4 regions of the Sinanaerobacter sp. ZZT-01 genome follow, and region 1 is predicted to be linked to each of the others. Evidence: riboswitches for the same ligand, from Rfam matches in the RefSeq annotation. Region 1 holds a riboswitch; each other region holds the start of a gene.

The links. A riboswitch is a leader RNA that binds a small molecule or an ion and turns the genes downstream of it on or off. The one in region 1 is predicted to bind cobalamin.
Region 2: another riboswitch for cobalamin. It lies ahead of U5921_RS13240 (nitrogenase iron protein NifH); the one in region 1 lies ahead of U5921_RS06075 (energy-coupling factor ABC transporter permease).
Region 3: another riboswitch for cobalamin. It lies ahead of U5921_RS09965 (DUF2162 domain-containing protein); the one in region 1 lies ahead of U5921_RS06075 (energy-coupling factor ABC transporter permease).
Region 4: another riboswitch for cobalamin. It lies ahead of U5921_RS10625 (hypothetical protein); the one in region 1 lies ahead of U5921_RS06075 (energy-coupling factor ABC transporter permease).

Annotation. Positions count from the first base shown of each region.
Region 1 is NZ_CP141728.1:1,243,243-1,245,446, reverse strand. Features, by position in the region: gene U5921_RS06080 (DMT family transporter) at 1-733, shown strand, start outside; cobalamin riboswitch at 802-989, shown strand; gene U5921_RS06075 (energy-coupling factor ABC transporter permease) at 1,130-1,879, shown strand; gene U5921_RS06070 (energy-coupling factor ABC transporter substrate-binding protein) at 1,882-2,181, shown strand.
Region 2 is NZ_CP141728.1:2,726,907-2,729,110, reverse strand. Features, by position in the region: gene U5921_RS13245 (nitrogenase component 1) at 1-708, opposite strand, end outside; gene U5921_RS13240 (nitrogenase iron protein NifH) at 719-1,465, opposite strand; cobalamin riboswitch at 1,631-1,818, opposite strand; gene U5921_RS13235 (GNAT family N-acetyltransferase) at 1,930-2,204, opposite strand, start outside.
Region 3 is NZ_CP141728.1:2,070,918-2,073,121, reverse strand. Features, by position in the region: gene U5921_RS09970 (MotA/TolQ/ExbB proton channel family protein) at 1-514, opposite strand, end outside; gene U5921_RS09965 (DUF2162 domain-containing protein) at 511-1,209, opposite strand; cobalamin riboswitch at 1,372-1,551, opposite strand; gene U5921_RS09960 (oleate hydratase) at 1,745-2,204, shown strand, end outside.
Region 4 is NZ_CP141728.1:2,213,993-2,216,196, forward strand. Features, by position in the region: gene U5921_RS10620 (FAD-binding oxidoreductase) at 1-117, shown strand, start outside; cobalamin riboswitch at 478-691, shown strand; gene U5921_RS10625 (hypothetical protein) at 905-2,204, shown strand, end outside.

The DNA of each region.
Region 1 (2,204 bases):
TGCCGGTATTTTTTTTCGGGAGCCGCTTGGAAAGCGTATGTGGGGAGCGATTGCGGTAATTACTGCGGCAAGTATGCTTTTGTCATTTGAGGATGTTTCAAAACTTTCTTTTTCACTAGGAAGTATTTTTGTATTGCTAGCTTGCCTTTGCTGGGGGATGGAAAATAACTGTACACGCATGCTTTCATTAAAAAACCCGCTCGAGATCGTGATTATAAAAGGCTTTGGATCGGGGTTTGGCGCTCTGCTGCTCTTTCTCTTTATCGAAAATAGAGAAGGTATCCCTTATTTGACTGGATTTTCATCCGTCTATTACTGTATAGCGGCAATGCTGTTAGGCTTTGTAGCTTATGGCCTGAGTATTTTCTTTTACATTTCAGCGCAGAGATATTTAGGAGCGGCGAGGACGAGTGCCTATTATGCAGTCGCGCCTTTTATTGGGGTAGCTTTATCCATAGCCTTTTTCTCAGAACATCTGCCACAGCGTTTTTGGGTTGCAGTTCTTCTTATGATAGTAGGGACCTATTTAACGACAGTAGAAAAGCATACACATATACACAAGCACCAAACGATGGGACATACGCATAAGCATACGCATACCGATGGGCACCATAACCACGTTCATGAAGGGGATGGTGAGCTTGTTCACAGCCATTATCATATGCACGAGGCAATGGAGCATACACATAAACATAAGCCTGACATGCATCATCGGCATGCGCATGAATGCTAGCCTGAAATAATATAAAATAAAAAGGACAACTTCTTGAAAACGAAAAAATCACATGATATAATGAGATGACAATTAAGATATTATTAGGTGTTCGGTATTTTCCTGCCGAAAGAATAGGGAAGATGGGTGAAAGTCCCACGCGGTCACGCCGCTGTAATGGTCGAGTTGTATACAACAGCATCACTGTGGAAATGGGAAGATGGTATACAATGCTGAAGCCAAAGCCAGAAGACCTGCCTGATGATAGGTTCTGATTTTATTAAAAATCAGTAATTACATTTTCTTACGGACGATAGGAGGGTGTAATTCAGGGGAACATGAGATACATGATGTTTCCTAGTATTACGCTATTCTGATTTGTTTTAGAGTGGCGATTTTTTATTGGAGGGAAAAATTATGACAAGAACAAAAACAGAAAGACGGATTTTTTCATTAGGGGTTATCCTTGCTTTTGTGTTTGGAACGGCAACGATATCCAATGCAATGCACATTATGGAAGGATATTTGCCATTGAACTATTGCATTATATGGGGAGCGGTTTGTATTCCATTTTTAGTGGCAGGCTTTTTTTCAATCAAGAAAACACTTGCAAAACATAGAAAGACCATGCTGATTTTAGTGATGGCAGGTGCGTATGCGTTTGTACTATCCGCATTAAAAATTCCATCCGTTACCGGAAGCAGTTCTCATCCGACAGGAACCGGACTCGGCGCAATTTTATTCGGGCCTTCTGCTATGGCAATTATCGGAATTATTGTTTTATTATTTCAGGCTATTTTACTTGCGCATGGAGGCCTGACAACTTTAGGTGCAAATACTTTTTCCATGGCAATTGCAGGACCATTCGTATCCTATGCAATTTATAAACTATGTAGAAGCGTAAAGCTCCCAAAATCAGTTGGTGTATTTTTGGCGGCTTGCTTAGGCGATTTATTTACTTATTGTGTGACTGCTGTTCAGCTCGCAATGGCACATCCATCCGAGGTGGGAGGCTTCCGCGCATCTTTAATTGAATTTTTAGGAATCTTTGCAATGACACAGGTGCCGCTTGCACTCATTGAGGGATTAGTGGCCGTTGTAGTAATGCTGGGATTAGAAAGTTATGCTAAGCCTGAGTTGACTGAGCTTGGATACATGGAGGTGTAAAGATGACAAAGAACGCTAAGATAGTAATTGTACTGCTGCTTCTCGTAGTGGTCATTGCGGTAATTCCGCTTTTATTCATTCACGATTCTGAATTCGGTGGCGCAGATGGTGCTGCAGAAGATGCAATCACAGCGATTAATCCAAACTATGTCGCATGGGCAGAGCCTATTTTAGAACCGCCGGGCGGTGAAACCGAATCCCTTTTGTTCTGCTTACAGGCAGGACTGGGTGCCAGTGTATTTGGTTATGGGTTTGGATATTTAGTAGCTAGAAAAAAATACAAGAAAAAAGATGAAAAATAAAGTCTGGATTGGACCGGGAGGAA
Region 2 (2,204 bases), 1.5 Mb from region 1:
CACTTCGTTTGTCACAATATTGAGAGCCACAGATGGGGCTTTTTTAAGTTCTGAGGTACTGCAACGATCCGGAAGAATTCTTTGTATTGCAATCCCATGCGTTTGGAGCAGCTTTACCAATTCCGTATCTCTCAGAGAGCCATCCACAGCGGAGTGAAAGTTTCTTCCAAGAAGATTTACCGTTTTCGGCTGTTTCGGCTGTGCTTCCATTAAGCTTCCCAATGATTCCAAAGTGCGGGAAACGGCGACTCCGAATTCATTGCATTTATGGTCATAATGTGCAATGCGTACAGGAAGGACTGGGATTCCTGATAGTTTTTCGCCAGCTTTTGCAATGGCTTCCAAATCGTCTCCTATGATTTCCGGAACGCAGGTGCTCGCCAAGAAGATGCAATGGATGTCAGACTCCGCTGCAATGTCGCAAATTGCTTTTATGATAGCGCCATTCTCTCCAAAGGTAATATCCTGCTCTTCCATCGCACAGCAGTAAAACCGATCCCAGCCCGGGTCTATTGCATGGTAAATGCTGCTGTTTTTCGCATACCATGTACATTCGGGAGTTCCTACAATCAGAACGGCTCCATCCTGTATCAAGGGAGCACAGACAGAAACGCCGAAGGTGGGGCAAAAAACGCCGCAGGAGATGGCACTGCAATCGCCAAAGATATCCTTGCTGCTCTGAATTTCTGATAATCGTTTCAGTCGCATCGCTTCACCTCTATTCTTCAAGAAGCTTGAATGCCAAGCTTCGATATGCTTCTGCCTGTCTGCTTTCCGGGAATGCTTCGACGACCGTTTTATGTACCGCTTCTGCCTTTTGCACAGTCTGATCCCGTTCCACCGTAAAAAGCACTGTCGTCTCCATTTCGTCTGCTGCTTTTCTCACGATTTCTTCCTCGCCTTCAATGCCTTTTTTGTTCAAGATCAGACCTCCCATTTCGGCATAGCCTCTCGCACCGTATGAGCGAACCGCACTGGCAATATTACCTGCTGCATATAAGGACATCATCTCACCTGAGGTCACAACACAGACACGATCTGCATAGCCGTTCCGAATCGGCATTGCAAACCCGCCGCAAACCACGTCTCCCAGTACGTCATACAAGATGATATCCGGTCTGTAGATTTCATATGCCCTCAATTCTTCCAGCTTTTCAAATGCTGCAATAATTCCCCTTCCTGCACAACCGGTTCCGGGCATCGGTCCTCCTGCTTCGACGCAGATTACTTGAAAGCTTCCCTCAAAGGTAATATCCTCCAGTTTTGTCTTTTCCCCCTTTTCTCTTATGACATCGAGCACTGTGGGAATCCGTTGTCCTCCTGTCAAATTAACGGTTGAATCAGATTTGGGGTCGCATCCAATCTGCATCACTCGAATTCCTTCTCTGGAGAGTGCTGCGGAAACATTTGCTACCGTCGTTGACTTGCCGATTCCCCCTTTTCCGTATATTGCTATTTTTTTCATTGTAAGACCTCCTGCCTTGATTTTTGGGAACAACAAAGGACTGCCGCTGTCACTCCTGACAACTGCAGTCCCGTATTCTTCTGCTGAAGCTGATTGCTATACCGCTTGTCCGCCGTTTAGCAGTCTGCTGTATATAAACTTTGCGCGTCCCGTAAACACGCAGGACTTGCAAAAACCCATTCAGGCAGGTATTCTGGCTCAAGCATCAGCATTTTTCCAACCTTCCCGAATGACCGGTGGTATCTTTGAAAAAACTCCTCTTATACAGCGGCGGTACCGCGCAGGATTTTAACCTGCTTCCCTATTATGCCGGCTGTTTGCTGCGTCCGGCCACCTGAATTATGTCTATTATTTTATTTGTAAACCTAGTATACAACATATAAAAAAGCCTGTCAACTTGTAATCTGTAATTCAATTTTATAAGCTCCATTATCATAAATAAAAGTAAAATAGTGTGGTATTTCTTATTTACTCCATACCATGAAATATTCAAGCTCTCCCGTATTTTCATCCACTTGTTCTTTTTCAATTACAAAGTTTTCTCTCTGATAAAAATGGACGGCTTTTACATTCTTTTTATAAACGTTTAAACTAAGGGAAGCATAAAGCTCTTTTGCTTTTTCAAGCAATTGTTTGCCGAGTCCCTTCGACTGCATTTCCCCCGATACAAATATTCCGGCTATGTACCCATTATCAATTCCCACAAAAGCCTTAATTTCGTTCTCAATTTCGCAAACAT
Region 3 (2,204 bases), 830 kb from region 1:
TATCAAATGCCACGATGATTGCCTCCGACAATCCAACAAAATCACCTTGACCAAGCGCAGCCAATCCGGGTCCCAAAGGAATTAGAGTTCCCATTAAGCCCAATATTGGCCCAACCTTCGCCAATAAATCTGTTTTGTTAAGAATGCGCCGAAGCTGTGCTTCCTCCTGATCCAAAATGTCTTTTGCGATGAGTTCTTTTGCCTCTTTTGAAAGCTTGGATTCTTTTAATAAATCGCCTACAAGCTTTGTCTGTCTTGTACTAAAGCAACTCTTTTCTATGATTTGCTTTATCTGATTCCCCTGCCATGGGAATTCCGATTCTGTATTAATTGCTGTCTCTAGTAATTGAAAGGATTTCCTCTTTTTTCTTGTTCTTCTTTCCCCCAGAAAGCTCCCTAATTCCATTAACCCATAAATCAAAAGTATTATTAGTCCTATAATCACAGGGATTAATAAACACTGTGATGCTGCATGAATTATCTTTGTCAAATACTCTGAACCTGGAATTGTCATTTGTTTCTTTCTCCTTCTTTTTCAATAAAAGTATGTTTTACATAACCTGCTATGAGTAACGCAACCATTCCTGCCACTGCACTTAAAGTCCATCGTCCCGATTCTAAGGTAATCGGCGAAAATTGTGTCGCCATGGATTGAACTAAACTGGGAATAAACAAGCCACAGCATAAAGTAAAGGTACCTAGAATCAGCAAAAAAGTATTTAGGATGGATTCTGCATCAATGGATATTGTTTTCATCAACCTTCTTATCCCGAAAGAAACGAGAAGCAGCAGGATAAAAAAGATAGCAGCGGTCGCCCATCCCAGCCATGCGGGCGGCAATTTCAAAGGCGGGCCTAATAAAATCACTGTCAGTGCCAATGCGATCAGACACAACGGGCAGGGCAATAAAACTATAATATTATTTTTATAAGTGCTTCTTTCACTACAAGCACTACATTCCTCTCCATTTATTCCTAAATAAATTAAAAAAAGCGCCATTAGAACAGAGCCTGCAAAGGTATATTTATCTAATATATCAACCATCATGCCTTGCATTGGCTCAAAGAGCAAAACCAAAATTCCTAAGCAAATTGCAAAGGAAAGAGAAATAAGTACCATTTGCTTCGCACTTCTTTGCGACATTCCCAGTATCAAACCGGATTTTAAGCTTAGAATCAGCGTAGCAATGAAAAGACCGAATACAGACATAAACAAACAATTCACCTCCTTTCTTTTTTATCATTGAATAGAAAACCCCCAGAAAGGTGTCTATGGGTATAAAAAAAAGAACCCATTAGTAAAAAAATACTAAAAGATTCTCCCATTTTTGGAATCTATATGTATACATGACAAAATCTGAATTTCCCTATTCTATCTTGTCTCTATCAAGGCAGGTCTCCTGGCTCATGATTCATCCGCCGCCCTCCCTTCCCGGATAAAACATCCAGTGGCTTGTGGGCTTTGTCATCAATTACAGTGGTGGGTCCGCGACGGCTTTTACCGCTCTTCCCTATTCTCCTCACATGAGGCACCTTGATGGTATTCGTTATTTAACTATTCTTGCCACTACATTATATCTGATTTCGGTCTTATGTCAACAAAATTCTTATCACATTATCATTGCATTGTAATAAAGTTTTCACAATGGACTTATTCCCTGATTTCTTTATTTCTTTGTTCCGTTCACTGGCTAATTTTGCTAAAATGAAAATAGAGTTAAAAATAAACGGAGGTGAACTTTATTATGTATTATTCCAGCGGTAATTATGAGGCGTTTGCACGCCCACAAAAACCAGAAAATGTTGACCAAAAATCAGCCTACATTGTAGGCTCCGGCCTTGCCGCACTGGCAGCTGCTTGTTTTCTTGTCCGTGACGGACAGATGAAAGGAGATCAGGTGCACATCCTAGAAAAAGATCCAATTCCAGGCGGTGCATGTGACGGATATCTCTATGAAAATTTGGGTTACGTTATGCGTGGCGGACGGGAGATGGACAATCATTTCGAATGCATGTGGGATTTGTTCCGCTCCATTCCTTCGATTGAAACAGAAGGAATCAGCGTTTTAGACGAATACTACTGGCTAAATAAAAAGGACCCGAATTATTCTCTGATGCGTGCAACGGTTCATTGCGGCGAAGATGCACATACAGACAAAAAGTTCGACCTTTCGGACAAGGGTTCTATGGAAATCATGCACCTGT
Region 4 (2,204 bases), 970 kb from region 1:
ATCAGGACAGAGGACTTAACCTTGCAAAAATCACCTGTAGAGCTGGAACTGATGAAGGGGATTAAAAAGGTATTTGATCCGAATCATATTATGAACCCAAAAACAGTGTTGATGTAGCATGAATAAAGAGCTTGCATACCTTAGAGATAGGAAGAAATAAGTAAAAAGAAGCTGACTGCTGAGGAAGAACAGAGCAGTTAGTTTCTTTTTCTTTAAATTCACATAACAGGACATTATCTATCTTACAAATTAGGAAATATTTAGCATGATTTTCACTTGCAAAATATAATGAAAGCTGATAACATAAACTCAAATCAGATGAAATTAGAAAAAATAATACAATTCATGTTCTGCCGGTTTAATCCGGTAGTAATTTTGCTCTTGAAAAATAGAAAAATAGATGGTAGTATAAATCTATAAAATTGTAAATATTAAGAAAGAAACAATATTTTCGACAATGTTTGACAAGTATAAAACGAATTGAATACATATTCATGTTCTACCGGGTAAAGCCGGAAGCTAAGAGGGAAGTCGGTGAAAATCCGGCACGGACCCGCCGCTGTAAGCGCGGAGTTTCTGAATCATATTTGCGGAATGCAGACTGCCACTGAGGGGTGATAAGCCCTTTGGGAAGGAGATTGGAAACGAAGATGCGCAAGTCAGAAGACCTGCATGGATAGAAGGCAGTGATAGTCACGAGGTAAATGACTTGCAGGATTTTTTTGAAGGAAAAAAAGAGCACATGATATAAATAGGAGCAGTGAAAACGGACTGCGGCATTTTGCCGCAGTCTTTTTTGTTGAAATAAAAGAGGAAGGGGGTGAGCATGATTGAAAAAATACGGTAATCTCGCCGTATGGAGCATAACTCAATTATTTAAGAAAAAGAAGGAGGAAAGAAGCGAATGATGAAATTCAAATTAAGAAAGCCAATAGCTGCATTGGTAACAGCAGCTATGGTAGCAAGTATGGGAATCCCTGCCTTTGCGGCTGATTGGCCCACGTATCAAGGCAATGATATTCACAACGGAATCTTGACGGATGGAGCGCCAACGACAACAAGTCCGAGCGTTACACAGATTGTTTTGCCGCATAACGGCTCCGGCTGGGACGGCGTCGATTCCGCCGCTGTCATGGAAACGACAGGTGATGGTGATACCTATGCGTATGTGCTGTATGACGGGTACACCGTAAAAGAGGATGGAAGTGGTGGCGGGCGGCTTGCAAAGATCGACTGCACCGCATCGACACCGCACGTCGTATGGGATGCGCAGATCACGCAGAGCTCAGGCTTTCAGCTGTCCAGCCCATATCTGGATGTGGAAGACAGAAGCATCTATGTAGGCGCTTCCGGCTACAACCAGAAAGCAACAAACGATAATTTGGCTTTAGAAGCAGGAGTAACAAAGGATTGGACCGTATCTGGGTCCGGAATCACAATGGAAGCGAATAAGGTGATTGTATCCGGGGATGAGACGGTTACAATGACACAGGCAAATATTGATTTAGAGAACGGCAAGAAGCACCGTTCGGCTACCGGCGTGAAGATCAACGGAAGTGGTGTGGGTATGACCGTTACGGCAAAGCTGAACGGAACTGTAGTGGGAGAAAAGACTTTCACGTCTGCAGATCTGATCGACGGTCACTATTACTTAAATAAAAACTTTGATGACCAATCTTCAGCGGCAGAAGCAGCAGTGCTTACCGGAGCGAATACGCTTGAATTCACTTATGAGATAAGCGGAAATACAGGAAACACAGTGGAAATCGAATACTGTAGCTTATATGAGCAAAAAACTTCCATTACAAAGGTAGTAGATATCGACGCTACACCAACTACAGATTGGTCACTGGCTGTGCCAAATAACGCACAGATCAATACGCCAATTGTAAAAGACGGAGATTACATTTACTTCGGAACCTGGTCGGGTCACGCAGGCACGTATTATCAATATGATATGGGTGTAGAAGAGTTACTGGAATACAACCCGGGTAACGGCGGATTTTACTGGGCCGGTGCGGTGGTAGACGAGGATTACGTATACTTCGGCGGAGATAACGGCTATCTGTATGCCCGTCCGGTTGGCGACGATTTTGAAGATGTATCACAGGGAAGTGTAATCAATCTAGCAACGGCAGGCGGTGTGAGCCCGGGCAATGTGCGCAGCACGATTTCCCTCGTAGACGGGCACCTTTACTTCACGA